2 linked regions of the Proteiniborus sp. DW1 genome follow. The protein of the gene in region 2 interacts with the protein of the main gene of each other region in a pairwise test. Links are inferred from orthologs where the notes say so. Each region holds a gene or a part of one and is shown on either strand. Other genes may lie near its edges.

Region 1 (16,055 bases), on a different replicon or contig from region 2:
GAAGTAAAACTTTATGTAGTAGATGCCCTGCCAAAAATCCTTCCAATATTCCCAGATAAGTTAATAAAGAGAGCGGAAAATAGACTTAGAAAACTAGGCGTTGAAATAATTACAGGAGCAGGAATTACAGAAGTTAAACCAGGTTCTGTTACAATGGGAGATAAAGGTAGCATAGAGGCTGAGACAGTAATTTGGGCAGCAGGAGTTGAAGGAGCAGACTTATTAGATAATTTAGACATTGAGCAAAAAGGCAGAAAGAGAATTGTCACTAATGATAAGCTTCAATCAGTGGATTATGATAATGTTTACGTAGTTGGAGACAATATATTCTATATACCTGAAGGTGAAGAAAGGCCAGTTCCACAAATGGTTGAAAATGCAGAGCATTCAGCACCACTAGTTGCGCACAATATTTATTCAGATATAAAAGGTGGAGAAAAGAAATCATATAAGCCAAAATTCCATGGAGCTATGGTTTGTATTGGTGGAAAATATGGTATGGCTCATGTAGGTTTACCAGGTAAGTTCTTTGGATTACCAAGCTTCTTTGCTATGCTTTCAAAACACTTCATAAACCTATTATACTTCTTCCAAGTAGCAGGTTTTAATAAGTGCTGGTCATATATAATGTATGAATTCTTCCATGTGAAAGATAATAGAAGCTTTATAGGTGGACATTTAGCTAAACGTTCTCCAAATTTTTGGTTATTCCCATTAAGATTATTCGTTGGATTTAAGTGGTTAATGCAAGGTTTAGATAAATTGCCAAGCATTCTTGAAGATCCTTCAAAAATATTCTTAATACCTGCACCACCAACAGCAGGCAATGCAGCAGCAACAGCGGCAGCTTCAGCAACAGCGGCAGCTTCTGGTGCAGCTGAAGTAGCATCTCAATGGGGGGAAGCATTGCCAGTACCTGAATTCATATCCAATATCGTAAGCTGGACAATGGATATATTTTTCTATACATCTGATGGAGGATACACAAAATTAGCTGAAATTTTCCAAGCAGGTATGGTAATAGGTGAAATAATAGTAGGATTATTATTAATTGCAGGATTATTTACAGCTTTGGCTTCTATAATATCTGTTGTAATGGGACTTATGATATGGTCTTCTGGAATGGCACCAACAGAAATGCTATGGTATTTCGCAGCAGGTATTGCGTTAATTGGCGGCTCTGGAAGTACATTAGGGCTTGATTACTATGTATTACCTGTTCTGAAAAAATGGTGGAAGAATACAGGATTTGCAAAGAAAACATACCTGTATATTGATTAGATGATAAAATCTAATGTCCTTTTAAAGAATTCTTTAGAAGGACATTTCATTATTATGTAGAATCATATAACTAACAATAATTTTAAATGATAGGCAAAGGTGAGAAGATGATTAAATTTTGGAACGATTATCCTGCATTTATTGAAGAATTAAATGAAGTTAAGAGTATCATAAAACAGAATATCAAGTCCAGAGAGAGCATTTTAGAAGAATCTATATCGCCAATGCTTGAAAATGGTGGTAAGATGCTTAGACCAGCTTTTCTTATTCTGGCCAGCAGGTTTGGTGAATGTGATTTAGACAAAATTCATAATATAGCAGCAGTGATTGAGATGCTTCACATGGCTACATTAATTCATGATGATATAATAGATGATGCAGAGATTAGAAGAGGTTGTGATACTGTACAGTTCAAGCATGGAAAGGATTATGCAGTATATGTTGGAGACTTTCTTTTCTGCCAATGTTTTAACATGTTAGCTAAATATGATTATCACATGGAGAATCTAAGGGATATTTCAAAAGCATTGACTAAGATATGTATGGGAGAAATAACTCAATATAATCTTAGATATGGGAAAAATGCAAGTTTAAGAAACTATATACGAATAATATCTGGAAAAACTGCAGCTCTTTTTGCAATAAGCTTCTATGTGGGAGCACATGAGGCAAATTGTCATGAATCAATAACAAACTCTCTAGGCAAAATAGGATATAATGCAGGAATGGCCTTTCAAATTATTGATGATATACTTGATTTTAATGGTAATACAAAAAAGTTAGGAAAATCTGCTTTAAGAGATTTACAAAAAGGTTACTATACTCTACCTTTAATTTATGCCTTACAAAATGACAAGGATGGTAAGCTTAAAAAGCTGCTGGATAGCCAATGCCTAACAGAACTTGAAATAGATGAAATATTATTACTAGTAAATAAATACGATGGTATAAATAAAGCGAAAGCAGTTGCAGATAGATATACTGAAAAAGCAATTAATAGAATTGAAAAGCTGCCAGATTGTGAGGCCAAAAGAATAATTAAAGCTTCTGTGTCAAAGTTGTTAAATAGGGAATATTAAGAAACTTTAAAGACCATAATATGTGTCCATACATATTATAGGTCTTTTTTATGTGACAAAAAAGCCCATAGATGTTATAATTATTATAATGAAATTTACAATAAGACCAAAATTTTTTTAATATTTTTAACCTCTAATTATAAAGGGGAAGATTCTATGAAAAGAACTTTATTGATTTTATTAATTGTTGTGTTAGCTTTTGGGCTAGAAGCATGTACATCAAAACAAAACCTATATGTTCCAGGAGAATATATAGGAGTTGGAGAAGGACATCATGGTCCAATAAAGGTTAAAATAATAACTGATGAATATAATATATTGAGTATCCAGGTTATTGAAGAATATGAAATGCCGGAGTTTGCAGAGATTGTTTACAAAGATATTCCTAATAGGGTAATTAAATCTAATAAACCTGATGTAGAAGTGGTTGCAGGAGCATCATATACAAGTATTGGGCTTATTGATGCTATTAAAGACGGACTGAGTAAGGCATTAATTAATCAATAACTAGGACAAAGGGAGTGTATTTATGTGAAGCTCCAGTATAAAATAACTATATTTATGACTCTTATGCTTGTCACTGTAATAGGTGGAATTGGAATACTTACTTTTAGACAAGTTGAAAATACAATAGAGCATCAGATGGGAAACAATGCAATGGATTTAGCAGTGACTATAGCTTCTATGGATGTCATAAAAGAAACACTAGCTACAACTAAGGATTATAGAGTTATTCAAGACAAAATTGAAAGCTTCAAGCATGATACAAGGTTTAATTATATAATAGTCATGGATATGGATGGTATTAAATATTCCTATCCAATAGAGTATGATTTAGGGAAGAAATACATTAGTGGTGGAGAGGAAAGGGTACTGAAGTATGGGGAATCATACGTATCTGCCGACAAAAATGTATTAATATCAGCCATAAGAGCCTTTGTTCCAGTTTATTATGAAGGAGAGCAGGTAGGGGCAGTACTAGTAGGTTTATTAAACAATACTGTTTATGAAGAAGTAAGGCCGTATATATTTAACTTCCAGTTGACAATTGCAATAGGCATAATAGTAGGTATTATTGGTGCTGCAGCATTGTCTTATAATATCAAAAAATCCATATTTGGACTTGAACCAAAGGAAATCGCTCTCCTACTAGGACAGAGAGATAACATACTCCAAAGCTTGAAAAACGGAATAATGGCAGTAGATGAAAAAGGTAATATTATACTTTTAAATAAGAATGCAAAAGATGTTTTAGGTTTTAAGGATAGTGATGTAGGTAAGAACATTTCTAACTTTAATTTAGCCTATACTAAAGAAATAATGGATGTACTTGAAAGCAAAGAGTCTATCTACAATGAAGAAGTTAGACTTGCACCTCAAAAAATACTTCTCTGTAGCCATACAATAATGAAAAATCATAAAAATGAAATTATAGGAGTCGTATCTAGTTTTCAGGACTTGTCAGAGGTTAAGAGAATGGCTGAAGAGCTTACAGGTATAAGAAAGCTGACAAATGACCTAAGAGCCCAAAGCCACGAATTTTCAAACAAACTCCAAACCATATCTGGGCTTATTCAGCTTGAAGAGTATGATAAGGCAGTGAAATATATATCTGACTTATCTGAACGGAGACATGAAATATTAGGAACATTAACCTATAAGATAAAAGATGTTCATATGGCAGGTATACTTTTATCGAAGTATAATAAGGCTGCTGAGGCTAAAATCGAAATGAAAATAGATCCTAATTCAAATGTAACAGCATTACCTAAAGAAATTAGTGCAGACGATGTCTGTTCAATATTAGGAAATTTAATCGATAATGCTATAGATGAATTGGTTAAGGTAAAAGATGGGAAACTATATATTAAGATTAATTCAGATGCGAATGAACTTAAAATCATAGTAAAGGATAATGGAATGGGTATAAGTGAAGATATTAGAGATAAAATATTTTTAAGAGGATATACTACTAAATCTGGATATAGAGGATTTGGCTTAAATATTGTGAAAAAAATAGTAGATGCTGCAGAAGGAGCAATAGAACTCAAATCAGATAGTGGTACTTGTTGGGAAATAACTATTCCCATGGGAAGGGGGAATTAATATGATAAAGGTTCTTATAGTTGAAGATGACCCAATGGTTAGAGAAATCAATGAGAAGTTTTTAAAAAAAATAGAAGGCTACAAACTATGTGCTAGTGTTGGGTCAATAGATAAGGCAAAGGAAGTTATTTTACAAGATAAGCCTGATCTAATATTATTAGATATATTTTTTCCACAGGGAAGAGGGCTAGAACTTTTAAAGTGGACAAGGAAAAAGGATTTAAAAATTGATGTGATTCTAATAACAGCAGACAGAAATATGGAATCTGTCGAGGAAGCCTTTAGATATGGTGCTGTTGATTATATAGTGAAGCCATTTGTCTTTGAAAGGTTCAAAGAAGCAATGCTTCAGTACAGAAATAGAAAAAAGAACCTATCATCCAATGAAGCTATAGATCAAGAAATAATTGATAAGTATGTATTAAATGAAAAGAAAGCAAATACCAACCTTCTAGAAGAAATTGGAGATGTAAAGGGTTTTAGTCAATATACCTATGAGAAAGTCATAAATTACATTGAGAATATGAAAGGACAAACATTTACAGCACAGCAGGTGTCAAAGAGTATTGGAGTCTCTAGGATAACAGCAAGAAGATACTTAGACTTGCTTGAAAAAGAGCAGAAGATTGTCCTTGAACTTGAATACGGAAAAGTGGGAAGACCTCAGAATAAATATAGATTAAAAGAAGAATAAAAATGGTAAATCCTATAGGGAGCAGATTAACTGATCTGTTCTTTTTTTGTCATTTTTAACGCTAGTGAAGAATCTATACATCGCAGTTTCGCAACACAAATTTATCTGCTTGCTGTCGCTCGCATGAATTTGGTGCTCATTGCGCTTGACCTACCAGCAATTTTCTGAAAAAGGCATTCAGAAAATCGGGTTAGGTCATAAAACATAGTTTTACTTTTAAAAAAGGGGGTATTATAAAAATAGACAATAAAACTATTTTGTTTTCATAATATAGAAATTAGACTATATATCTTAAAAGTGAGGAGGACTGGTTAAATGCTTACAGATAGATTTAATCCATTAAAAGAAGAAATGCTTAGCATACTAGATAAGGATGGGAAAATAATAAATGATAATTTACACCCCTTAATTGAGAATGATAATCTGTTGAGGATGTATAAAACAATGCTTCTTACAAAGGTAGCAGATATAAAAGCACTTCAATATCAGCGTCAAGGCAGAATGTTAACCTATGCACCTAATAGAGGTCAAGAAGCAGCACAAGTGGGTTCAATAGCAGCCACTAAGGAAAACGATTGGCTAGTTCCAGCCTTTAGGGAATTAGGAGCATGGTTATATAAGGGTGTACCACTTGAGCAAATATTCTTATATTGGTATGGAAATGAAATGGGAAGTAAGTTTCCTGATGATATAAAGATGCTTCCTGTATCAGTTCCTATAGCATCACAGCTTAATCATGCCACTGGTATTGCAATGGCTTCTAAGATAAAGGGAGAAAAAGATGTAGCAATTGTATATGTTGGAGATGGAGGAACTTCTCAAGGAGAATTCCATGAAGCAGTTAACTTTGCAGCAGTATTTAATGCACCAGTTATATTCTTAATCCAAAATAACCAATGGGCTATATCTGTACCTAGAGGCATACAGACAAAATCTAAAACCTTGGCACAAAAAGCCATTGCTTATGGAATACCTGGAATTCAAGTAGATGGTAACGATGTATTAGCAATGTATGCTGCAACTAAGGAAGCTGTAGAGAGAGCAAGAAATGGAGAAGGACCTACACTTATAGAGGCAGTAACCTATAGACTAGGGCCTCATACTACATCAGATGATCCTACAATATATCGTGATGATAGTGAGGTTAAAGAATGGGAAAAGAGAGATCCAATTGAGAGATTTAAGAAGTATTTAATAGATAAAGGTATTTGGAGTGAAGAAGAAGATAAAAAGCAATATGAGGAATACGAAAACTATGTTGGGGAAACCTTCAAGAAAGTTGAAGAATCAGGACTTGTTCCACTAGAAGATATATTTAAGTACACTTATGCTGAAATGACTCCAAATCTAGTAGAGCAATACGAGGAATATAAGAAATTTCTTCAAGAGGAGGGAATGTAATGGCTTTATTAAATAATATAGGCGCATTGACACACGCTTTAGATAGTGAAATGGAAAGAGACAGCTCTGTTATAGTTTATGGTGAAGACGTAGGCTATGAAGGTGGAGTTTTTAGAGCCACAGTAGGATTACAACAAAAATATGGAGTAGATAGATGTTTTGATACACCTTTATCGGAAGCGGCTATAGTAGGGACTGCAATAGGCATGGCTATAAATGGTATGAAACCAGTAGTTGAAATACAGTTTGATGGCTTTGTGTTACCAGCACTGAATCAAATAATTGCACATGCTGCAAGAATGAGAAATAGAAGTAGAGGTAAGTATAGTCTTCCTATGGTAATAAGAATGCCTTATGGCGGTGGAATAAGGGCCCTAGAACATCACTCTGAAAGCCCTGAAGCTATATTTGCTCATATACCAGGACTTAAGGTAGTGATACCTTCTACACCATATGATACAAAGGGCTTACTTTTATCAGCAATTAGAGACCCAGACCCAGTAATATTCTTAGAGCCAAAGAGAATATATAGAGCATTCAAGCAGGAGGTGCCAGAAGAAGACTATACAGTACCCATAGGCAAGGCTAAGGTAGTGAAAAGTGGTGAAGACATAACTGTAGTAGCATGGGGAGCATTAGTTAGAGAGACACAAAAAGCAATAGAGAAAGTAGAGAAAGAGGGAATAAGCGTTGAGTTAATAGACTTAAGAACTATATCTCCAATAGATAAAGATACAATAATAGAATCTGTGAAGAAAACAGGAAGATTTCTAGTTATACACGAGGCAGTAAAATCCTTTGGTGCGGGAGCGGAGCTTATATCAATAGTAAATGAGAAGGCATTTTTATATCTTGAAGCACCTCCAACAAGGCTCACTGGATTTGATATAACTGTTCCACTACCAAGAGGAGAACACCACTTTATAATAAAACCTAGACAGATTGCTAAGAAGATAAAAGAACTAGTAGAGTTTTAACGGAGGTGATAGAATGTTTGAATTTAAATTTGCAGATATAGGAGAAGGAATACACGAAGGTGTACTATTAAAATGGTTTGTTAAAGAAGGAGATAGAATTAAAGAAGGGGAGTCTCTCTTCCTTGTAGAAACAGACAAAGTAAATGCAGAGATACCCTCACCTGTAAGTGGAAAGATATACAAGCTATTTGGAGAAGTTGGCGATACAATCCATGTAGGAAATACAGTAGTTATAATAGATGATGGAAGTGGAGACAATAAAGTCGAATTAAAGCAGGAGCCTTTAAGTGAGGATGAAAAGGGTGCTGGAGTAGTTGGACATATAGAAGTATCCTCAGAAGTTATAGATAGCAGTGACGAAGGAAAACAGGATGAGAAGAAAACCAGAACTAAATCACTGGCAACTCCTGTAGCTAGAAAGCTAGCTAAGGATTTAGGGATAGATATAAACTTAGTAAAAGGCACAGGACCAGCTGGTAGAGTAATGAAAGAAGACATATATGCATATAAAGAAATGAATAAGAAAGTAGAAGAAGCGAAGGAAGTTGAAGAAACGAGCGTATTTGTCCAGCCTGTAGGAGGTACTTTCCTAAGACCTGAGATTAAACGAGAAGAAATAAAGGTTTACGGTGAAGTTGAAAGAGTGGCTATTTCTAGGATAAGGAAGACCATATCAGATAATATGGTACTGTCTAAATCTGTAATTCCTCATACTTCAGTTATGGATGATTTTGATGTAACTGAATTAGTGAAGCTTAGAAAAGAACAGAAAGAAATGGCTAGAGATAGAGGCATTAGCCTAACCTATATGCCATTTATTATAAAAGCTTTAACTATTGCATTAAAGGAATTCCCTGTATTTAATTCAAGTTTTGATGATATAAAGGATGAAATTATTTATAAAAAATACTATAATATTGGTATAGCAACAGATACACCAGAGGGGTTAATGGTTCCAGTTTTGAAGGAAGCAAATAATAAGGGAATTTTAGAGATTGCTAAGGAACTTGAAGGTATTGTGGAAAGGGCTAGAAACAAGACTATAGGCATAGATGACCTATACGGAGGAACATTTACAATAACTAACTATGGTGCATTAGGCTCATCCTATGGAGTTCCTGTAATCAGACATCCTGAGGTAGCGATACTAGGCATAGGTAAAATAGACAAAAAGCCTGTAGTGATAAATGATGAAATAGTCATTAGGCACATGATGCCTATATCGCTAAGTATTGACCATAGGATTATTGACGGAGGAGATGCAGGAAGATTTTTACTAAGACTTAAGGAGCTTTTGAGTAACCCCATGTTGCTGTTACTAAGCTAAGGGAGGAAAAAGGATGAAACAGTACGACATTTTAGTTATTGGAGCAGGTCCAGGAGGTTATGTAGCTGCCATAAAAGCAGCACAAATGGGAGCAAAGACAGCGGTAGTCGAAGCTGGAGAATTAGGAGGAGTTTGTCTAAATGTAGGATGTATACCAACTAAAACACTTCTGAAAAGTGCCAAGGTATACGAATATGTAATGAATGCAAATAAATATGGCGTTGACATTAAAGACAAAGACGGAGTATCTATTAACCTAGATGCAATGGTTAAGAGAAAAAATCAAGCGGTTAAAAGACTTACAGGAGGAGTTAAACTTCTGCTAGAGAAAAATGGTGTAGATATCTATAAGGGCTTTGGAGAGGTAGTAGACAAGAATACTGTAAAAGTAAATGACGAGATATTAAATACTAAGAACTTAATTATTGCAACAGGCTCATCTCCTATGATTCCAGATATTGAAGGAATTAAAGAGTCCTTTGAACAAGGCTATGCAGTTACTAGCACAGAGGTTCTTGATCCAAAGGAGCTTCCTGAACACTTGATAGTATTAGGAGCAGGAACTATTAGTATTGAGTTCGCAACACTTTATAATGCACTTGGCAGCAAAGTTACCATACTTCAAAGATCCCCTAGAATATTATCAGGAATAGACAAGGATTTAAGTGAAGCTATGGCTAAGATTCTAACTAAAAAAGGTGTAAAGATAATTTATGGAGTAAAACATAAGAAGTTCGAAGGCAACAAGGTAACAGTAGAAGTTAATGGGGAAGAAAAAACCTTTGAAGGAGATAAGATACTCGTTAGCCTAGGAAGAACCCCAAACTTGAAAGGTCTTGAGAACCTAAACTTAGAAACTGATAGAAAAGGTATAATCACTGATGAAAGAATGAGAACTAATATAGAAGGAGTATATGCGATAGGAGACGTAAATGGTAAACATCTATTAGCTCATGTTGCTTCAGCTGAGGGAATTATAGCAGTTGAAAATATAATGGGTGTGGATAGTAAAATGAGCTATGACAGAATACCTTCATGTATCTATAGCTTCCCAGAAATAGCAACTGTAGGTCTTACAGAAGACGAGGCAAGGGAAAAGGGATATGATATCATAGTAGGTACATTCCCGCTAAGTGCAAATGGAAAGGCCTTAGCTGAAGGAGATAGAGATGGTTTTGTTAAGATAGTTGCTAATAAAGAATTTGGAGAAATCCTAGGAGTTCATATGATGGCATCTACTGCTACAGACATGATAGCAGAAGGAGTCATGACTATGGAACTAGAGGGAACACTTGAAGACCTAGCAAGAGGCATTCATCCTCATCCAACTCTTTCTGAAACTGTTATGGAAGCAGCTCATTTGGCATTAGGTAATCCGATTCATACATTGAAACAATAAAAAATCTGTAACTCTCTATATAAAAAACAAAGCTGGCAAGGATAAAATAGTATGCCAGCTTATTTTTTTGCTTTAAGGGGAAAGCGAAGAAACGGGGTTATTGCTTTAGGATAAAGCAAGTAACCTCGTTTCTCATTTCATTAAACTGAGTAAAACTAAGGTTCTAAGAAATGATTTTGCAATGTTTAACTATGCCTTATATTTTTATTAGTATTTCTTTTGATTTATTAGAAAATTCATAGGCTTTTTTATAATCATCAGTCAAAGAATGTAACTCAGCTAAAAAAGTATATGCATCGTAAAGAGTATTCAGCTTTTCGCTTTTTTCTAGTATTTCTATAGCTTTATTAAGATAGTTTTCTGCCTTACTATATTCATTTAAAAAAATGTAGCATTTACCTAAGTTTTTGTATATAGAAGCTCTATCAGTATCCTTGATAATGTTAATATCTACTTCTTTTGAGAGATTAATTGTATCTATATATTTTTCCTCTTTAGTTAAGACTTCTATAATATCAGATTTTATTGTATTAACCTTTAATTGATTGTTAGTTTTCTCGTAATATTTCATGCTTTCGATTAAATATAATTTGGCATCAGAATAATTACCTTCTGTAATATAATAATTACCTAAGTTTTTTTGGCTTGCAGCCTTGAGGTCGTATTTTTCTGTGAAATCATAGAAAACGATGGACTTTTGTGTGTGGTATATTGCTTTTTTAATATCACCATTTTGTTCATATACTAAGCCTAAAAGCATATGAATATTGCCTGCATTATAGAAGCAATTGTATTCCTTAGAAATATCTAAAGAGTATAAAAGAGGAGGTATTGCTTCAATGTACTTTTGCTGCTCGAATAGAGAATATCCTAAGACATAATACAATTTAATTTCTATTAACTCATTATCTATATGAGAATTGCTTAGTAGTTCAATAGCTTTTCTAGAAGATTTTTCTGCATCTTTGAACTCATTATTATTAAAATAAATATAGCCTAGATTAAGATATGAAACTATTAGATAATAATAATCTTTATTCAAATCTAGAAGTTTAATGCATTCTTCAAAAGCTTTTTGTGCATCCTCTGATTTGTTAGTGTAAACATAACATCTTCCTAGAATGCTTAGGATTCTAGGATAATTTATTATGTCAGTTGAGCAATCATACTCTTCTAATATTTTTTTTATATAAGTAATGCAGTCATCATATTCCTTATTCTTAAACAAATATGTTGAATGTTCAAATGCCAGTTCAATACTACTCTTTTTTCCGTTTTCAATTACAATTGAATTATCAAGAAAATATGATATTGGCTTCTCAAGCTTCTCTGCAAGGTATTCAATAGTTTTTAGTGAAGGATTAGCAGAATCATTTTCTATCTTGCTTAACATATTTCTTGTAATAAAATTTCCTACCAGTTCACTTTGTGAAAGATTTTTTTCTAACCGTGCCTTTCTTATTTTTTGTCCTAAGGTTAGTTTAGTCATTTTTAATCACCGCCATAAGTAAATATAATTTACCTCACTATATCAGATTATTTTTATATAAGCAACAACATATTTTTAACAACATCATAAAACTACTGATGTAAGATATTGTCGAGCTTTTATAATTGACATTGATAAAAAAAACATATATACTGACAGTAAATAATATTGAACAGGCGTGACTGTGTTTTGTTGTAGTGTTACAAAAAACACAAAGACAAAGGTGAATTATGTTTAATAAGGAGGGGATATCATGAAGAAACCACTAAGACATTTTAAATTGTTTTGGTACTTATGATAATGATTTTTAAGCTTTGTATAGTATCTGCTGTTGCATCAGCAAGTGATAATGAAAAACCACCAATTCTTGGTGGAAAGAACAAAGTCGAGTGTTGGTGCTTAAAGAATAAATAACTATTTATGAAGCTATGGAATGCATATAATGATTATTTGTATTGAGAATTAGCAATTTATTTTCTTAACTAAGTAATAAAAGTATTCTATTTACTATTAAAGTGAGTAATAGTGTTTAACGTGGTTATGAAGAGTGCTTTATTATCCGGAGGTGATTTAGTGAAAAGTTCAAAATATAATATATTCATTGAAAACGGAAATAACGTATTGGCATATAATTCTCGAACATCTGCTCTAGCAGAGGTATCATATCCCAAATATGATACTATCCTAAAAATCCTTGAGAATCCAAATAACGAATGTGATGAAAAACTTAAGCAAGATTTGTTTTATGGAGGATTTTTGATTCAAGATGATTTTGATGAGTTGGCATCAATTAGGCATGATATGTATAGAGCTAGGTTTTCAACAGAAATATTACAATTGACTATTGCTCCAACGGCAGATTGTAACTTTAGATGTCCTTATTGCTATGAAAAAGATGTATTAGAAAATAAAGTTATGACAGATGATGTAGAAAATAAAATTATTAGCTTTATTAAATCAAAGATAAATAGCATTCATACATTAAGTATTACATGGTATGGTGGTGAGCCGCTTCTAGAAAGTAAGCGAATAGACCGAATGAGTGAGCAAATAATTGAGATATGTAATGAACATGGAGTAAATTATGATGCAGGTATTATAACAAATGGGTATTTATTAACGCGTAAGAATTTTTTGATGCTTGTTAAAAACAAGGTAAAAACCATACAGATAACATTAGATGGAACAGAAGAAACTCACGATAAGCGGAGGTATCTAAAAGATGGTGGAAAAACATTTAGTAAAATTATAGATAATTTATATGCACTAGTTGATATATACAAAGAAAAAAAGGAAGAATTACCTCGTATAAATGTAAGGATCAATACTGATAGAAATAATAAAGATGAAGCATTTGGACTGTTAAAATATATATCCAATAGCCCCTTATCTAAGTTTATTGCACTTGATATCGCAGCTGTTTATGATCCAGCAGATGTGGAGCATTTATATACATTGACACTTGAGGAATATAGTAAGGTTAAAAATGATTTTGTAGACCTATGTAGAGATGAGGGGTTTCAGATTAGCAATACTCTATTCTATCCGAAAAGAGTTAATGCAATATGTGTATGCGATAGGGTAAATACTGGGGTAATAGGTCCCGATGGAAGCGTATATAAATGCTGGGAAGAAATTGGAGACATTAATGCTTGTATTGGTCAAGTGGGTAATAACACCGTACTTAATCTACCAGAAAGATATTATGATTATATGTTATTTGATCCTACATTATCAGAGCAATGTTCTAACTGCAATATTTTACCTATTTGTATGGGTGGAGGCTGTCCATTAAGAAGAAGTCGTGATAAAGTAAAGAACTGTGAGCTACAAATGAAGAATATTACTAGTTCAATACTAAAAAGCTATCAGCTTATTACGTCAAGTAATTAAGATAAGTGCTATTATGGTAGTTATGATGATGCTATTCTCAATTGACCAGAGTAATAAAAACAAATAATTGTTTCAAGATTACAAAATGGTAAGTAGTAACAAACTTAAACTTAGATGATGATATTAGCTTGTGTTATAATTGATAGAAAGTGAGGTTTTGTTATGAATTTTATAGTAAATCCGTTGGAATTGATTTCTCCATTAGATACCTGTTCATGTGGAAACAATTCTGGGACTGTTACATATAGCAGCCCATGTAATAATAATTGTACACGTGATTGTGGGGGTTACTGTGGCACTTTTGAAGTATGTGTTACACCTACTGGAGTTAAGTATTCTCCAGAAGGAATAAATCCAAAAGCATAAAGCAAAACAAGAATAGTATTTGACTAAGATCTAGAATAAATATGAGATAGCATCATCACTACAAAAAAGCGAAAGGGAGGAATTGCCATAAGATACTCAATAAAATCTATTATGAAAAGTAAAATTACTTTAGCATTTGCTATTATACTTATCATACTAAATATCTACACTATTATTCGCTTAGAAAAAATTGCCCATAACTCAAAGCATAACCTTGCTATTCGCTATGAATTACTTGCCCTCGAACAAGAAGAGCTTATAAGAATGGAAAAAGCAGGTATGGAGCTTTTACAACTAACTGAGACTGAGAAACCGATATGGGATAACTATATCTTACACTTAGAATGGAAGCTAGAAAAATATAAGGTTATGGCTGAAAAATTAGAAAATAGTACTTCGTCTGACACATGGAAGGATGAACTGTACTGTGATATTGAGATGACTATGACATATATGGACACTGTAGCTAATCCTGATAATGGAAGGGCATTATCACATGATGTATTTAAGGAAGAAATAGAACTTCTAAACTTAGACATTAATTGTCCTTTTGATTCAAGTCAGCTTCATCTTATAAGGGATATTGCTAGAATGAAAGGTATAGATAATGCTTGGAGTGAAGAAACCTGTGAGTATGTATATAATGGACTTAAACAAACGCTAAAGGCAAGATTTGAATTAGCAAAATCAGGGGAAAAACAACTGTATTCAGGAACAGCTTCCCCTTGGACATTTTATATCAATAAAGTAGGCTTGGAAGAGTATTCATACCAATTACTTGCTGTACTTGTAATCATTTTTACAGGTGCTGTTATTTTAGAAGAACGTAAAAATAGAAGTAACAAGCTTATTGAGATGTTGCCTGAAAAAAGAAGCTATATAATAAGCTATTATTACAAATTAGGTCTTATATCTGTAATGAGTATTCTGGTTATTACACTTATATTGCCTATACTTTATTTTGGCTTTAAGTATGGATTCAATGGGCTACAAAATCCTATATTTGTCTATGAACAGGGATTTACTTCATTTACAGGATATACACATGTTCAGGAATATTCCTATTATGGATTAGGTAAATTTTATGGAACGAGACCATGGTTTGAAGGAGGGTATTATCCGGCAACTATACTTACAATCTATCCTTTATGGAAGGTCATGCTAATTTCTTTAATTATTAGTTTATTAAAGGTCATTTTCTTCACCATATTAGGAGTAGGTATAGGACTTAGCTTTACTAGTGTCATGCGTTCATCTTTTGTACTGACTATAGTTTCGGTTTTCTATTTAGTCTCACAGAGGTTAGCAAATAAGATGTATTTCAACCCACTTTCCATTAATTCATCTTGGGATGTTGCAACAGGATCAGCTACATATACATGGTTTAAATCAGCAGCTGTACTTATAATATCAATTATTATTATGCATATTGTATTTTATGTCATAAATGAAAAAAGAGATTATGTAGGCTAGGAGGAAACAATGAAAGATATATTGAAGGTCGAGCACTTAAGGAAAAATATTGGGAAGGCTTGCATTATTCCAGATTTGAGCTTTGTAGTTAAGGAGCAAGAGATAGTAGGTTTTTTAGGTCCTAATGGTAGTGGTAAATCCACTACACTAAAATGCATTTGTGGCTTATATCATACAAATAATGGAAATATAGAAGTTAACGGTCATTCTATTGTAAAAGAGAGACAAAAGGCTTTGGCTCATATGGGTGTCAGTATAGAACATCCTACACTATATCCAGAGCTTTCAGGTTTAGACCATTTGAAGATGATGGCTAATTGGCGTGGAATAGATAAAAATAGAGTGAAAGAGATGGTAGAATTCAGCGGTTTAGGAATAGAAATCAAAAAAGCTACTGGCAAATATTCCATGGGAATGAAGATGAGACTTATGTTAGCTTTAACAATTATGCACAGGCCTAAATTAGTAATACTAGATGAGCCAACAAACGGTTTAGATCCACAGGCTGTTTTCAAACTGCGTCAGCAAATGGAATTTATACGTCAAGAAGGTTCTTCTATTTTATTTTCT
Region 2 (17,084 bases):
GCAGATCTAGTGAACTGCTTCTTTTCTGATTTACTAAGTCTACCCACATCCATTCCATCAAAAATAATTTCTCCGTCTGTAATATCGTAAAGGCCAACTATAGTTCTACCAGCAGTAGATTTTCCACACCCAGATTCTCCAACTAAGCCTAAGGTTTCTCCTTCTTTTATACTGAAGCTTATTCCATCTACAGCTTTAAGAGTTAGTCCTCTACCAACGTTAAAATATTTTTTCAGGTTTCTAACTTCTATTAAATTTTTTCTTTCATCCATATTAGCTACCTCCCTTCTCCAGTAATAGGATTTATAACCTTAGGTGCATCTTGGTGTTGTAACCAACAATTCACATAATGAGTGTCAGTTAAGTTAGTCTTTTCTGGATGTTGATGCTTACATATTTTCATAGCATGTTCGCATCTTGCAGCAAAAGGACACCCCTTAGGTGGTGCAAATAAGTCTGGAGGAGTCCCCTCTATAGGTACTAGCCTCTCTTTCTCACCTGTGTCTAACCTTGGTACTGATTTTAAAAGCCCCCATGTATATGGATGCTGAGGATTGTGGAATATTTCATGTGCTGTACCACTTTCGATTATAACACCTGCATACATAACTGCAATTCTATCTGCTACCTTAGCAACAACCCCAAGGTCATGAGTTATCAAAATAATCGATGTATTAAGCTTTCTTTGTAAGTCCTGCATTAATTCCATGATTTGAGCCTGAATAGTAACATCTAGTGCTGTTGTAGGCTCATCAGCTATTAATAACTTTGGATTACATGCTAAAGCTATGGCAATCATAGCTCTTTGTCTCATACCACCACTGAATTCGTGGGGATACTGTTCAACACGTTTTTCAGGTGTTGGCATACCAACTAGCCTTAGCATCTCTATTGCTCTTTCTTTTGCTTCTGATTTAGTGAATTTTTGATGCTTCATAAGTCCTTCCATTATTTGCTTACCAACTCTCATAGTTGGGTTTAAAGAAGTCATAGGGTCTTGGAAAATCATACTTATATCCTTACCACGTACTGCTTCCATTTGCTTGTCTGTAAGTTTAGCCAGATCTTTTCCCTCAAAGAAGATATTACCTTTTTTAATTCTTCCAGGGGGCATAGGAATAAGCTGCATTATAGTCTGCGCCGTAACTGATTTACCACAACCTGATTCTCCTACTATAGCTAAAGTTTCACCCTTATTGACGTGAAAGGATGCTCCTCTCACTGCCTGTACTTCACCAGCATAAGTGTCAAAGGATACAGTCAAATCCTTAACTTCTAATAAAACATTATTTTTATTAGCCAAGTTTTTCCCCCCCTACTTTCTAAGTCTTGGGTCTAATGAATCTCTCAGACCGTCACCTAAAATATTAAATGCAAGCATAGTTATACAAATAAGAAGTGCTGGGAAGAACATTTGATATGGCTTTATCAAAAGCATTAATGTTCCTTCATTAGCTAAACTACCCCAGCTTGCTAAAGGTGGCTGAATACCAAGTCCTATATAGCTTAAGAAAGCCTCAGTAAATATAGCACTAGGAACTTGGAATGTAAGGTTAATGATGATTGGTCCCATTGCATTTGGAATTAAGTGCTTAGCAATGATTCTTGATGTATCAGCTCCTAGCGTCTTAGCAGCTAATACATATTCCATTTGCTTTAATTGTAACACCTGACCTCTAACTAGTCGTGCCATTCCCCCCCAGCCAGAGATAGATATGGCAATAATTATTGTTTTTAATCCTGTGCCCATTACCACCATTAGCAGAATTACCCATAATAGTTCTGGAATGGAATATATAATCTCAACAAAACGCATCATTATAATATCTACATATCCACCTAGATAACCAGCAATACCACCATAGATAATACCTATAGTTACGTTAATAATTGCTGATACTAGACCTATAAATAGTGAAATCTTTGCACCAGCCCAGCATCTAACAAATATATCTCTTCCTAAAGCATCAGTTCCAAACCAATGTTCTGCACTTGGTTCTTTATTAATTACAGTATAATCTTGGCCATCATAAGTGTGTGGACTTATCATAGGTCCTACAAATGCCATAATAACTACTAAAGAAAGTACTATTAATGCAACTATTGCTAGCTTATTTTCTTTTAATCTTCTCCAAGCATCTGCCCAATAAGTTAAGCTTGGTCTAATTACAGCATCTGCACTTTCCAAGTCCTTTCCCACTATTTCAAACATGTCTTTTTCAATACTAATTTGTGCCATTTCTTTCCCCCCTTTTAATCATCTAATCTTATTCTTGGGTCTACTAGTCCATATACGATATCTATTAAATACATCATAACAACAAGGATAACAGCATAGAATATTGTTGTTCCCATTATCAATGTATAATCATTTTGCTGAATACTTTGAACATAATATTTACCCATACCAGGTACAGCAAATATTGACTCAACTACGAAAGAGCCAACTACAACCCCAGCAATACTAACACCTATTATTGTAACCACTGGAAGTATGGCATTTCTAATTGTATGCTTCCAAGTAACAGCACCTCTAGAAAGTCCTTTTGCTTTAGCAGTTCTAATATAGTCCTGACTTAAAACATCTAACATACTAGTTCTCATCATTCTAGCAATATATGCAATCATAGTAAATCCTAAGGCTGCAACCGGCAATACCATATGTTTCCAAGTGCCCCATCTAGCTACAGGAAACCATTGAAGCTTTGCCCCAAACCAATACTGGAATAGTGCTGCAAACACAAATCCAGGGACTGAAACTCCTACAACTGCAAGTAGAATGACAAAATAGTCAAATATCTTTCCTCTATTTAGTGCTGCTATAATACCAAAACTAATTCCCAAACCTGCTCCTAAAGCTACAGCCATGAGTCCAAGTTTAGCTGAAACAGGGAATGAAGTTCTTAGCATATCATTAACAGTTCTTGTTTTGTACTTCATAGAATCTCCCAAATCACCTTTAAGCAGATTCTTAAGATATGTTCCATATTGAACAATTAGAGGCTTATCTAAGCCATATTTTCTTTTTAAGTTTTCCATGATTTGTGGCTGAATTTTCTTTTCGTTAGTGAATGGATCTCCAGGTATTGCACGCATTAAGAAAAAAGTAACTGTTATAATTACCCAGATAGTTATAAGGGCTATGAGTCCTCGTTTTAAAGTATACCTTAACATGAATACACCTCCAAAATTCTTTTTTGAACATTAAAAAGCATAAAAAACTCTCTCCCCTTTCTAATGAGTTAATTAAAAATAACATGACATTGGAAACTTTCTTTGAAACCTGAAGTAAAAAGTGAACTCTTAGGTAAGACTACGCTAAGACTAAGATAAGTATGATATGAAATGCATCCACCAATTGTCAGAACTTTTAAAACTTTTATTAATGATACATCATATTTATCCACTTTTCAATTAAATCTAGTTAAATAAATTGTTAACAAAATGTAACAATCTCATGGTTATGCCGTTTCATTGCCATGTTTTTTTATAAACAGCAGTTTTTCAAAGGAAGAGCGGTAGGTATTAAATATCTTTTTTGTTATTTTTTGACTATGACTGTTAAAAAAACTTTTGCTAATTATTAAATAAAATTAACATTTAAGCAAATTAGCTATATTTCCCATTCTAGAGTTTTAGAATAAATAGAATTGAAAAAAATCAATACTTAGTATAAGTCCGTCTAAATGACTGAATATGTCAATTTAAAAGAACCGCTTATAACAAAATATTATACTAGTAATAAAAAAATAATTCAACAGCGTTTTCTAAAATAAAACAAGAAAATGCAGGATGTATTGCCACATCTTGCATTTTCTTGTTAATACTATGAATATTTTGTCTTATTATATCAATTATTTTACTATATCTAAAAATTCTTCTCCTGTTATTATCTTTATACCTAGCTCCCTAGCCTTATCAGCCTTGGAGCCAGCATCTTCTCCTACAATTACATAATCAGTCCTTTTACTTACGCTTCCAGAAGTCTTACCACCCATTTTTTTGATTAAAGCTTCTGCCTGACTTCTGCTAAACCCTTCAATAGTACCTGTTATGACCACTGTTTTACCAGTAAAAATGGATTCTTGCTCTATTTCCTCATGCTCATATTTAATATTGATTCCTTCTGATAGCAATTTATTAATACTATCTAGTATTTTTTCATCATGGAAAAATTCGATTATACTGTTAGCTATTATATCCCCAATGTCAGGTACTTTAATGAGTTCTTCATAAGTAGCAACCATTATTTTGTCTAAGGATTTGAATTCATCTGCCAGATCAGTTGCTGTTTTTCTACCTACATTAGGTATTCCCAAGGCATATACGAATGAATCTAGGCTACAATCCTTACTTTTTTCAATAGCATCTAAAAGATTTTGAGCCTTTTTAGGTCCAAATCTTTCTAGGTTTATCAAATCCTCAAACTTTAGCTCATATAGGCCAGGTATATCCTTTAAGTCAATCTCCTCGAAAAGTTGAGAGGCAGTCTTTTCACTAAAGCCTTCTATATTCATAGCATCTCTACTTGCATAATGAACTAATCTTGACACAAGCTGTGGCTTACAGGATAGAGAATTAGGGCAAAACATATGTACTCCATTCTGAACCAACTCACTATTGCATGATGGGCATTTTTCAGGCTTTGCTATTTCAGTTATATCTTCTTGGGCTTCTTCTACAATTCCCATTATCTCTGGTATTACATCATTAGACCTTCTTATCCATACTCTACAGCCTATAGCTACTTTTTTTCTTTGAATATCATCCCAGTTATTAAGTGTCGCTCTCTTTACTGTAACTCCTCCAATATCAATTGGCTCCAAAAGTGCTGTTGGTGTCACTTTTCCAGTTCTTCCAACATTCCACTCTATACCTAACAGCTTTGTAGTCACTTCCTCTGCTTCAAATTTATATGCTATAGCCCACCTTGGAAACTTCTGAGTATACCCTAGAGCATCCCTAGTCCTCATGTCATTTATTTTGATTACTAAACCATCAGTAAGTATATCTAGTCCCTTTCTATCTTCTTTAACTTTTTCAATCTCTTCTATAACTTCTTCTATACTATTAAATAGTCTAAAATACTCATTTACAGGAAAGCGGTTTTCCTTCAAAAATTCTATCATTTCTACATGGGTATTGAAGTTAAGGCTTTCAGTGTAGCCTATATTATAGAAATAAGCTATTAGATTTCTTTCAGCTGTAATCTTTGGATCAAGATTCCTTAAAGCACCAGCAGCAGCATTCCTTGCATTCTTAAGAGGCTCTGCTGCATTCTCGTTATACTTTTCAAGGGCAGAAAGCGGCATTAATCCTTCCCCTTGTACTTCTATAGTCCCCTTATGGTCTATACTAAGTGGTATGGATTTTATTGTTTTAAGCTGAGGTAGTATTGCCTCGCCTGTGATTCCATTTCCTCTAGTAGCTCCTTGGGCCAGCTTGCCGTCCATGTAGGTTAGATTAATAGTTAATCCATCAAATTTTAATTCCATTACATAAGTTGGCTGTGGCAGCTTTTCATCATGAACCAGGTTATACTGCTCTATTAGCTTCCTGACTCTTTGATCCCAGCTTCTAAGTTCTCCAAAGCTTTGCCCCTTATCTAAGCTCCATAAGCTGCCTAAATGTCTATGTTTTTCAAATTTTTCAAGTGGCTCTCCACCTACTCTTTGAGTAGGTGAATCTGGGAGTATTATACCAGTTTCACTTTCAAGACTTAATAGTTCGTCATAAAGCAAATCGTATTCCTTATCACTGACCTTTGGGCTGTCTAGTGTATAATAATAGTAATTAAGCTCGTTTAAAATATCCACTAGCTCTTTTATTCTGTTCTGTTTATCCAAAAAAGTTCACCTTCCTTAACTAATTACCTCTATAGGGGCAAATGAAAGCATAAGCTTTCTAACACCTTGGCTATTAAAAGCTATTGTAATTTCTTTGTCGTTGTCTAATTCTTTGACCTGTACTACTGTCCCTATACCCCAAACCTTATGGTTGACTTTTGAACCCGGCTTTATATCTAGATTAGTATCCTTAGGAGTTTTTCTAGTGTTTTCTATGGTGTATCCAGTAAAATATTTTGGGGACATGCTATTATATGTTTTAGTAGATGATACAGAAAAAACACTAGATGATTTATTCGTCCGACTTTCATTAAGGTCCTCAATTAGTTCATCAGGTATTTCTCTTAAGAATCTAGACATGGAATTAACTCCCGTTTTACCGTAAATCATACGGCTGAATGCTCTTGTCATAAATAGCATTTCCTCTGCTCTTGTAATACCTACATAGCATAGTCTTCTTTCTTCTTCTAAGTCGTCTTCATTGAAATAGGCTCTAGATGTTGGAAAAAGGTTTTCTTCCATTCCTGTCATGAAAACTACTGGAAACTCTAATCCTTTTGCACTGTGAAGAGTCATCATAGTAACAGTGTCTCTATCTGTATCATCTGTTTTGTCTAAATCAGAAAGCAGTGATATATTTGCTAAGAATCCTTCTAAGGTTTTATCTTCACTGGTTTCCTCAAAGCTAACAGCTACAGATAAAAACTCTTTAATATTCTCTATTCTAGATTCTGCTTGAACAGTTTCCTCCTGTTGTATTTCCTCTATATAGCCAATAGAATCTATTACATTTTCTATTAATTCTGTTACTGTGAAAATTTCCTTCATTGCCATAAACTTTCTTATTAATGTAGAAAAGGAATTTAGACTGTCTTTTGCCCTTTGAGTAAGCCCTGGAATTTCATCACATTCAAGCATTGCTCCGAACATACTATCTTCTTTTTCTATGCTGTATTGCTCTAGTCTATCTAATGTTGTCTTTCCTATACCTCTTTTTGGTACATTTATTATTCTCTTAAATGCATAGTTGTCTACTGGGTTCTGAATTAGCCTTAAATATGCTATTATGTCTTTTATTTCTTTTCTGTCGTAGAATTTATGTCCTCCTACTATTTTATAAGGAAGATTAGCTTTTAAAAATGCTTCCTCTATTACACGTGATTGGGCATTAGTTCTATATAAAATAGCAAAATCTGATAGTTTTCTATCTTCTTTTGCAGATAATTCTTTTATTTTATCTACTATAAAATTTGCTTCTTCATGTTCATTAGCACCGCTGAAAACCTTTATTGGACATCCTTCATCATTTGCAGTCCACAGTCTTTTACTTTTTCTGCCCTCGTTATTTTCTATTACTTGATTGGCAGCATTTAGTATTGTCTTCGTAGAACGGTAATTTTGCTCAAGTTTTATGACCTTTGTATTCTTATAATCCTTCTCGAAGTCAAGAATGTTTCGAATATCAGCCCCGCGCCATCCATATATAGAGTTATGAACGACTATCCCTTCGCATAAATATTGTCTAAAGTTAGGCACAGAGATGTCAAATACATATCCATCATATTCTTCAATCGAAACCTCTTCAACAATGTCTTCAACAATTTTACCACCCTCGTAACTGGCTATACTCATAGATGGTCTAATGTGTGAAGCTGGCATATAATAAAAACTTTCTTGCTCAGTTAATTTTGCTCTTCTAACTATTTCTATATCACTATCTAGTTCTTGAATGCTTTTTCCATATTCATTAGCTTCATCATAAAATACTCTTTCTGTTTCAATTCTCCAAGTGTTTCGCTGTCCCTTTCTTACAGGAAATCCTGCCCTAATTGCCTTGCTTTCTAATTCATCACTAGAAGTGTTAAATGCGATCCTATGACTATTCCATCCTTTATCTATACCTGTAACTCTTCCTCCAAAAAAGGTTAAATTTATAAGTCTTCTAATCGCCCCTCCTCTAATTACTCCATTAGCTCTGTGATGTGGGAAATCTTCAAAAATTAAGAGATCATCCATTAATTTAATTGCGTTGCTTTCTGTATCTATCTCATTAAATAACTCATCAATATATTTCTGAGTCAATGTTATTCCCCTACCGACATCATGAAATACAGTAGTAGGGATTCCATACTTAAACGAATATAACTGTTCATAAAAAGTTGACTCTTCTTTACTGCTACATATTTTGAGAATCCATATCTTGTCACCATGCTCTTGGTTTAATCTCACCATTAAACCATTGACGATCTCTCCTTCTCTGCTTCTAACCCCTTGTGTTTGTCCTATTCTATACCCTTTCCCTTTTTTATACATAAGGTAAACGTAATATACTCCTGGTTTTACGTTTAGTTTCCCAAACATAATGTGATTAGGAGTTGTCTTAATAACGTTTCCATTTTGAGTTCTAATTTTTATTATTGGACCTGAGTATTCTTTCTTAATCTTTTTCTCCACTGTCCCTTCCGAAACTCTACCCCAACCAGAAGGAGAGTAGATCTTTTGCCCCTCTGTCAGTTCTTCGATAGGTATGTTACCTTCTGGTGTATTAACCATCATACCTTGAAGAATACATTGATCGTCATCTCCAACCACACAGATATTGTTATATTTCTTTGACAATAGGTTAATAAGTGTATATTGAGCCCTATTTGTATCCTGATACTCATCAACTAGAATATATCTGAACTTATTTTGATAAAACTCCAGTATGTCTGGAAACTGTCTGAATAACTCTATAGTTTTATTGATTAGGTCATCAAAATCTAATGCATTGTTTTCTTTTAATCTTTGCTGATAGAGTCTGTATATTTCTCCTTTTTGTCTTTCTCTATAATCCCCATAATGTTGGTTTATGTAGGTATCTGGCTCTATTAAATTGTCTTTCTGAGAACCTATAAATCCCATAATCGAAGCAGGTTCATAGTGCTTTTCACTTAAATTTAGTTGCTTTATACAATCCTTAATTAAGGTCTTTTGATCTGTTGTATCAAATATGACAAAGCTTTTCCCATATCCTAACTTTTCAATATCTCTTCTAAGTATTCTTACACATATTGAGTGGAATGTCCCAGCCCATATATACTCAGCCTCGTCTCCTATTAGTCTACTAATTCGCTCTTTCATTTCATTAGCTGCTTTATTAGTAAAGGTAAGTGCAAGTATATTGCTTGCTTTTACTCCCTTTTCTTCAATTATGTATGCTATTCTATGAGTAAGTACTCGGGTCTTTCCACTTCCTGCACCAGCAAGAACTAACAGTGGCCCTTCTGTAGTCAATACCGCCTCTCTTTGTTTATCATTAAGTCCATCAAGAAAATTCATCAATAGGTTACTCCTTTCATTTCTTATCCTATAGCGAACAATAAATTTTAATAGAAATATTTGGCGAACATTTGTACGATATTCCTATTATACTATACCCTATTATATAGGAAAGTGTAAAATAATTGAAGGAGGAATATAAAAAAACCCTCTATAAGTTAAATTGATTTATAGAAGGTTTTTTATATTAGTATCCAAATTCTACCTACATTAGTCTACAACACATCCTTAATAACTCTTAAAGCATTCCTATAAAATATCTTATCTATTTCATCCTCTGTGAAATTATTATCCTTTAAGGCATAAGCTAGCTTTTCAATTTCTCCGATATTACTAATCTCTCCATCTGGATGACAACCATCAAAGTCTGAGCCTAATCCTATGACATCTATTCCTCCAACATTTCTGATATGCTTAATGTGCCTAATCATGTCTTTTATTCTAGCTTTTTCACTTTCTCCAAGAAAATCTCTTTCAAAGCAGATTCCCATAACCCCTCCCTTTTCCGAGAGAGCTCTTATCATGTTATCGTCAAGATTTCTAGAATGCTCCTTAATAGCTCTTGCATTAGAATGAGAAGCTATAAATGGTTTTGAACTTAGTCTGGCTACATCATAAAATCCTTGATCAGAAATATGTGAGACATCTATTAACATTCCAAGCCTATTCATCTCATGAACTACTTCTTCTCCAAAGCTAGTTAGTCCCTTATCCTTATGCTCATAATTAGTATTAGGGAACCCTATTTCATTTGGATAGTTCCATGTAAGAGTTATAGCCCTAACTCCTAATCTATAGAAGTTTCTCAGATTATGAAGCTTTCCCTTTATAGCTCCGCCTTCTTCTATAGTAAGCACAGCGGACACTTTGCCTTCTCTGTCATTTTTCATAATTTCACCATAGTTAGTTGCCAGAGAAATATGAGTAGAATTCTTTTCAAGCTCAACATAAAACTTATCTATCATCTCAAGGCAAGTTTCCATTGGATCTTTTCCTGATTTTAAATATACAAACATAGCGAAAAACTGAGCTAATGAGTTCCCTTTTTTCATTTTTCTAATGTCTATACTGAAGTCGTTTTTAAATAGCTCTAGTTTTTCTTTATCCTTCATAAGTCCTAAAATTGTGTCACAATGCATATCAACTGGTCGCATCTTTTTCAGCTCCTTCAAAGTTTGTTATGGTATATTTTTGTATTCTCACTTAGTCAGTAAAATACTGCTATTCACCTTTTTTCTTCTTTCTACTAAGTGAAATGCCTCCAAATCCGCTTATTATTGCTATATAGAAGCCAAAATCATACCACCAGCCAGAATTTACTGTTTCATAAACTCTGACACCAGACTTGAATATACCTACTATTAATGAAATTGGAGCAATCCAACCATGCCATATTCCAGATAAAAATCCTGCTGGTTTGCTTATAGTATAACTTCCATCTCCAGGTATACACCCTGTCAATAAAAATATTCCCAATAAAACAAGTAAAGATAGTAAGAGTATCCTCCTTTTCATCTTATCTCCCCCTTAATAAAATTAGTATATCTGCTTCTCTAAAATAGACTATAATCTATAAGAAAATGTTCCATCATAATTTTTATAATAGCCATTAAAAATCATTTGAAAAAAATGACCTTTTGACAGCTGCTGTTTTATTAGAAATAAGCATCCTCAAATAGCTTAAAATACAAGTTATTAACTTTCTTCATATTAACAGAATAATTCCTTTTTAACAGTCTGCTGTTTAAAATTTATTTCTATTGGATTTTTTTATTGTTTACAATCTTAATTATAACTGTTAAAATGTAAATCGTGTGTTAACGTTTTTCATGTGATAAAAGTTAACTTCGTCTAAAGTAACATAAAATTTAAAAAATTACTCAAAATAATAATGGGAGGAATGAAGATGGGAAATCAAAAAGGAAAATCTGGCTCATTTGTCGAAAGGTATTTCGAACTAACTAAATACGGTACAAATGTAAAAACCGAAATAATCGCAGGTATAACTACTTTTGTTACTATGGCATATGTTCTGTTAGTTATTCCGAATCTACTTAAAGCAGCAGGTATGAATGTACCTGGTTTATTAGGAGACGAAGCTAATGCACTTACAATATTCAATGATCCAATTGTTGGTGCTCTTTTTACTGCTACTTGTTTAATATCAACTTACGGAACTTTACAAATGGGTATATTTGCTAAATTACCATTTGCTACAGCTCCTGGACTAGGATTAACTGCATTTTTTGCTTATACTGTAGTAGTAGACTTAGGTTATACTTGGCAACAAGGTCTTGCTGCTGTTGCTATTTCTGGTATTTTATTCATCATAATAACTGTAACCTCAATAAGAGAGAAGATAATTGATGCCCTACCAATGAATTTAAGAACTGCAATAGGAGCAGGTGTAGGACTATTTATTACATTAGTCGGATTAAAAAGTGGTGGCGTTATCGTTTCAAATCCTGCTAATTTAGTTGGATTTGGTGACTTTACAAGCCCAGCTGTACTGTTAACATTAATAGGTATAGTAATAACAGCTATACTTATGGCTAAAAATGTTACAGGTGCAATGCTTATATCAATAATTCTAACTACTATTATAGGTATCCCAATGGGTATAACTAATATTGAAGGTATCAAATTATTTAGTGCTCCACCATCAATAGCACCAACTTTCTTAAAATGGGACTTTGCAGGATTACTAGGAAATGGTGAGGGTGGATTTATAGGTGCTCTAATCAATATAGGTATGGTTGTTATGACAATAAGCTTCGTTGACCTGTTTGATAACATAGGAACTCTCTTAGGAACTGCCCAAAGGGGAAATATGATTGAGCCAGATGGAAAAGTAAGAAATATGAATAGAGCCTTATTATCTGACTCTATAGCTACAACATTAAGCTCATTCTTAGGAACTACTACAACATCAACTTATGTTGAATCAACAGCAGGAATAGCAGCTGGCGGTAGAACCGGTCTAGCATCAGTAGTTACAGGTATATTATTTGCCGCTTCATTATTCCTTTCAGGAGTAATCGGAGTTGTTCCTACTCAAGCTACAGCACCAGCACTTGTAATAGTAGGTGTACTTATGATTCAATCTGTAGTTGACATAGATTTTTCAGACTTTACAGAAGCGGTTCCAGCTTTCTTCACATTAGCAATAATGCCATTCACATTTAGTATTGCTAATGGAGTTGCAGCAGGAATTATATTCTATCCAATTATGAAACTTGTTACTGGTAGACATAAAGAAGTTAACCCAATAATGTATATACTAGCAATATTATTTATTGTAAGATTTGCATTATTGCCAAATTAATAAACTTAATAATCCGTAGGATTTTATAAGTGCCTACGGATTTTATTATTTTATTGACCCATTTTATAAATTCTTATTCCACCGCTAAACAAACCATAATTTCTTAAGGATGCGCTTACTGTATCTCCTGAATGAGCTGCACATATTAAATCATCCTTGGCATAGTCTATGATTATGAGTGTATGAAAGGGCCTACCATTACTATTAAGTATGGATACTGCATCTCCTCTATTTCCATACTCGAGAACCTTCTTCAATTTAGAGTTGTCACTAAAGTATGACCTATCAAAGCTTTTATAAGAAACTGCCTTCCTCATCCAGTAATGTCCAAAAGCATCTGCCCCTCTCCAGGTTGAAGATATTTTATCTACATCCCATACACGATTTGATCTGCAAAACCAGTTGTTAAAATTAGAGGCATTAGTTCCATTCATTGGCTTCCCTCCGGCATGTAATACCTGGGAAATAAAGTTAGCACAATCTCCCCCCTTTCCTGCATAGTTGGGGTATTTAGCTGTATTATAATTAAAAGCATAGGTTATCGCATATTCAACAGCTTTTTCTGGAGAATAGTTAGAAAGTAAACTTACATTCTTTCTAGTTTTTTTTGAAGAATTGTTTTTAATATTATCAATAAATGAATATCCAGTAATATAAGAATTTATCCTATCAATATATACACTTTTGTCCTTCTCTAAATCTTTATAGTTTCCTTTTAACAGATGTAGATTCATTTTCCAATTTGCAATAGAAGTTTCTCTATTATATTTTTCAGTAATAAGTTTTAAAATATATTCCTCTTCATCTGCCATATTCCTATAACCTTCAATAAATTCTAGATTTACTGTATCTCTATTATCTACCTGAGATTCTATCACTGTGTTATTGATAAACTTTTTACTGAGGATATTTTTATAAAGCTCTTCTAAAGCAAATGAACCTATAATCTTACCTTGTACCATGCGACTAACTTCTTTATAAAGCTCCTCTTTAGTTAGGCTCTCTCTTAATAATGATTTCATTCTTCTTCCAAAAAACAAGAGTTTATTCCACATAATAAAACTCCCTTCATTACTTTTCAATCATTTTATGCCATAGAAGATTATTCTGTTATATTTTCATATAATCTTCACAGTTTCTCCTGTGTTACATAACATGTATATAGTTGTGACTTCATCAGATATCTCTTACAAATAAACCTGCTTTATAAAAGAATATTCTAGATTATTGTATAAAATAAAAATCTAACAGTACACTGTTATGCACTGTTAGATTTTTATTTTATAGAAGATGAGTAAACACTTTTTATGCAGTTTGCTTTCTCTTCTTTGCAAAAGCAAGTATGGCCCCTAGTGCTATAGATAGCATTGCAGCTGCCATTATTCTATATTCTGATGGCAGCCAAAATGTTAAGGTATGTGCTGGTATCCAGAATAGAGGTATTGTTTTTAGTACAACAAATGAAATAAAGCCTCTCCAATCTATTCTTTCAATAACATTATTTAGGGAAATATTACTGCCTTTACTCTCGTATTTCATATCTATATATGTATCTGTAACCCTATGAAAAGCCATCATTACAGGTCCAAAAGTCATGTTAGTTGCTGCACTTGTAAAAAAAGCCGATATAAGTCTAGAATTACTTTTTGGAAGCAGTCCACTAGCCATTATAGCTTGAACTCCATTTTGGAATATAGCAAAAAATAATGTAATTCCCATACCTAAAAAACCCCAAATAACTGCCCTATACACTATTCCACAAGGCATTTTCCAATCGCTTGTGGTTATTCTTATGGCTAATAGCTCTCCCATAGTTGCTAATACAAAAAATTTAATAAATCCCCCAATATAGGCATGCTCTGTAGTAAACCTAATAAACTCGTCTCCTGTCAGCGGAGACAGCATAATAAAAATAAATAATATTAGTGCTAAAGCCCATAAAATATCTCCTTTTTTCAATTCCATTCCCCCTCAATAAATGATGTAGTACATACATATTATACCATAATAAAGAAATGACTCATACTTTATTAAATAAAAGTCATTCCTTTTAAGTCAAGAAGATGCCAGATTATATACAAATTCACTTTATGTACAATTCTGCTATTTTACTCTAACATAGTCTACATACTGGTACAACATATCGCCTTCACTAAAAATCTCAGATTCATTTATAATTTGCCAATTTTTATCTAAATCTAGATTAGGGATTAGGGTATCTGCAGGAAAGGTTTTAAACACTTTAGTTATGTAAGCCCTATTACAATAATCTATAAGCTGTCTCGCAATATTTCCTCCACCAATTACAAATACTTCCATTTCTTTATCTGCGGAGGATTTTAACTTTCTTAATAGTGGAGGAAGTTCGTCTAGTGAATTAATGACTATAGAGCCTTCAGCCCTGTAGTCTTTATCTCTTGTGAGAACTATATTTATTCTATTAGGTAAAGCTGTCTGCCCTGGCAATGCTTCAAAAGTCCTCCTCCCCATAATTATTATGTTTCCTTCTGTAATCATCCTAAATCGCTTTAGGTCTTCTGATATTTTATATAGTAAATCCCCATCATATCCAATATTCCAGTTGTTATCTACTGCAAAAATCAAAATCATATTTCTATCCATATGGTTCATCCTCTCGTATATTGGTGTATATATTATTTTAGTCATTTTAGCTGATATTTATATATGTCATATGATACCATTCAATCTAAAAAATCTAACAATTATTTCATCATTCTAGCCATAGGAAAAGCTACGAAATAAGTAGCCATGTATAAACTCACCTTTAGGACTAGTTTTAGCTCTTCAAATGTATTTTTTAATAATATTACAGCACAATAATTAGTACACAAAGTTCTTTATTATTTCCACTGTCTTTTTAGGAGCATTTTTATAAAAATTGAAGAAACTTTTTAAAACTAATTGAGAACAAATCCCTAAATCAAAAAATTAGGTAGGACTTTTCATTCGTTATATCCCTCAACCAATAACATTTCTTCATTTAACATATGAAATATCTTGGAAACACCTTTATACCAATTTTCATCCTCTGCATATTTTCTATTAATCCACTGAATAGGGTCTACATCATCGGGTCTATTTTTACTTAAATTAACTATAGTTATAGCAGCTATCCTAGCAGAGTCAGATATGTCTGTATTATAATCAATCCAGCTTCCATATACATTAAAAGGATTATTGGCCATTTTATCTGCATATTGGTGTGTCCTTGGAACAAATCCCTGTTCTTGCCCTGTAATAGCTATCAATAACATAGGGTTTATATCAAATTCCTCCGCTGCATTTATTATTGCTGTTAAGTATGGTTCATCTGCCAGCCTTGAATCTCTACGGTTTAACCACTCTCTTAGTTTTCCAACTTCGATGTTTTTATACTTAAATTCTCTGGGCAATTCATTAATATCTCTAGTTTCTTCTACTTCTATAACTTCATCTGCTACTCCTATGTCTGCTTCCTCCGCTTTATTGTTTTTTATTAACATTGTTAAACTAAATAGACCTATCAAGAATCCACATATAGCAATTCCTAGATACTTATTTGCAGCTCTTTTAGGTATTTGCATATTAGCAGGTTCTTCAATGACTTCATTATGTAGTATTATCTCTTCAGGCTCTAGCTGTATATCTTTAGCCAAATATTTAGTATCAATTTTTTTAATTTCATCAATAATATCTAGTAGTTGATTCCTTGCGACTTCTATACTTTGTCTTTCATTTAACCAAGCAACCAGACCATCAATATACCTTTCCTCGTCCTCATAGTTGTCAACAAAAGCGTATACAACCTCATCAGCAGTAATCATAAAAGGGTTTTTATGAATTGATTTATTTACAATACTTTGCTTTATTCTATTTCTATACTCTGAATCAAATTGTAGTAAATTATTATCTATTATTTTATGTAATGTATTAACAAGTAAAATAGAAGCTTCATGTGATGATAGGTTTGGATACTTAGTAGATATGTACCTTCTTAAGTCTGAAATATTTCTAGTACTAATTATTTCATTTTGCTTAAGTTTTTCTAATATCTCCTTCATTAACCTCACACCCCATGAATTTCTAGTACTTTTATTATTGAGATTAATTATATCAAAATAGAGTAATTATGAATAGTACAAAGGATGTGACAAGCACATTGCCGAAATTACAATTTTCGTGAAAGTTCATTATACATGGACAACTAAAAAAGCTAAAGGAAACAATATATCCTTTAGCCCTATATTCAAATTAGGTCTACTATTCTAAACTATATTCAAATCCTAGATATTCTTCAAGTGTAATATTATTTTCATAGATTTCCTTAGCCACATCTGTCCCCACATATCTAATATGCCATGGTTCATAGCTATAGCCAGTAATATCGGTCTTGTCCTTTAAATATCTGATTATAAAACCAAACCTGTGTGCATTTTCTTTTAGCCAAATTCCTTCAGTAGTTTCTCCAAAGCTTGATTCTAAGGATAGATTAACGCTTTGGCTAGTCACATCCATTGCTAAGCCTGTCTGGTGCTCGCTTTGTCCTGGTCTAGCTGTTAACTTATTTGCTTTTTCAACTCCATCTCTTTCTG

Evidence for each region.
Region 1: the proteins of DW1_RS02295 (region 2) and lpdA interact in binary tests that used the Escherichia coli proteins (3 or more experiments, as listed by UniProt). The link is inferred for Proteiniborus sp. DW1 from one-to-one orthologs.

Annotation. Positions count from the first base shown.
Region 1 is NZ_FMDO01000044.1:159,085-175,139, reverse strand. The notes cover bases 8,257-11,071. They hold lpdA (dihydrolipoyl dehydrogenase), read left to right. Parts: upstream 8,257-8,878; coding sequence 8,879-10,264; downstream 10,265-11,071. Other genes in these bases: DW1_RS11915 (helix-turn-helix domain-containing protein), read right to left, coding at 10,461-11,071; DW1_RS11925 (dihydrolipoamide acetyltransferase family protein), read left to right, coding at 8,257-8,865. Outside these bases: DW1_RS11960 (FAD-dependent oxidoreductase), read left to right, coding at 1-1,281; DW1_RS11955 (polyprenyl synthetase family protein), read left to right, coding at 1,389-2,360; DW1_RS11950 (FMN-binding protein), read left to right, coding at 2,517-2,867; DW1_RS11945 (ATP-binding protein), read left to right, coding at 2,892-4,466; DW1_RS11940 (response regulator), read left to right, coding at 4,468-5,160; pdhA (pyruvate dehydrogenase (acetyl-transferring) E1 component subunit alpha), read left to right, coding at 5,476-6,561; DW1_RS11930 (alpha-ketoacid dehydrogenase subunit beta), read left to right, coding at 6,561-7,538; more of DW1_RS11925, read left to right, coding at 7,552-8,256; more of DW1_RS11915, read right to left, coding at 11,072-11,753; DW1_RS15945 (hypothetical protein), read left to right, coding at 12,039-12,167; DW1_RS11910 (radical SAM/SPASM domain-containing protein), read left to right, coding at 12,327-13,646; DW1_RS11905 (hypothetical protein), read left to right, coding at 13,809-14,012; DW1_RS11900 (hypothetical protein), read left to right, coding at 14,124-15,485; DW1_RS11895 (ABC transporter ATP-binding protein), read left to right, coding at 15,495-16,055. UniProt on the Escherichia coli protein: Lipoamide dehydrogenase is a component of the glycine cleavage system as well as of the alpha-ketoacid dehydrogenase complexes.
Region 2 is NZ_FMDO01000007.1:201,150-218,233, reverse strand. The notes cover bases 5,662-9,505. They hold DW1_RS02295 (UvrD-helicase domain-containing protein), read right to left. Parts: upstream 9,168-9,505; coding sequence 5,862-9,167; downstream 5,662-5,861. Other genes in these bases: DW1_RS02290 (dipeptidase), read right to left, coding at 9,383-9,505; ligA (NAD-dependent DNA ligase LigA), read right to left, coding at 5,662-5,846. In the rest of the region: DW1_RS02320 (ABC transporter ATP-binding protein), read right to left, coding at 1-272; DW1_RS02315 (ABC transporter ATP-binding protein), read right to left, coding at 278-1,303; DW1_RS02310 (ABC transporter permease), read right to left, coding at 1,316-2,239; DW1_RS02305 (ABC transporter permease), read right to left, coding at 2,254-3,174; more of ligA, read right to left, coding at 3,855-5,661; more of DW1_RS02290, read right to left, coding at 9,506-10,321; DW1_RS02285 (hypothetical protein), read right to left, coding at 10,389-10,682; DW1_RS02280 (solute carrier family 23 protein), read left to right, coding at 11,068-12,492; DW1_RS02275 (amidase domain-containing protein), read right to left, coding at 12,543-13,547; DW1_RS02270 (hypothetical protein), read right to left, coding at 13,798-14,457; DW1_RS02265 (dihydrofolate reductase), read right to left, coding at 14,596-15,114; DW1_RS02260 (glucosaminidase domain-containing protein), read right to left, coding at 15,456-16,553; DW1_RS02255 (M15 family metallopeptidase), read right to left, coding at 16,753-17,084. UniProt on the Escherichia coli protein: A helicase with DNA-dependent ATPase activity. Unwinds DNA duplexes with 3'-5' polarity. Translocates on single-stranded DNA with 3'-5' polarity. Initiates unwinding more efficiently from a nicked substrate than double-stranded DNA.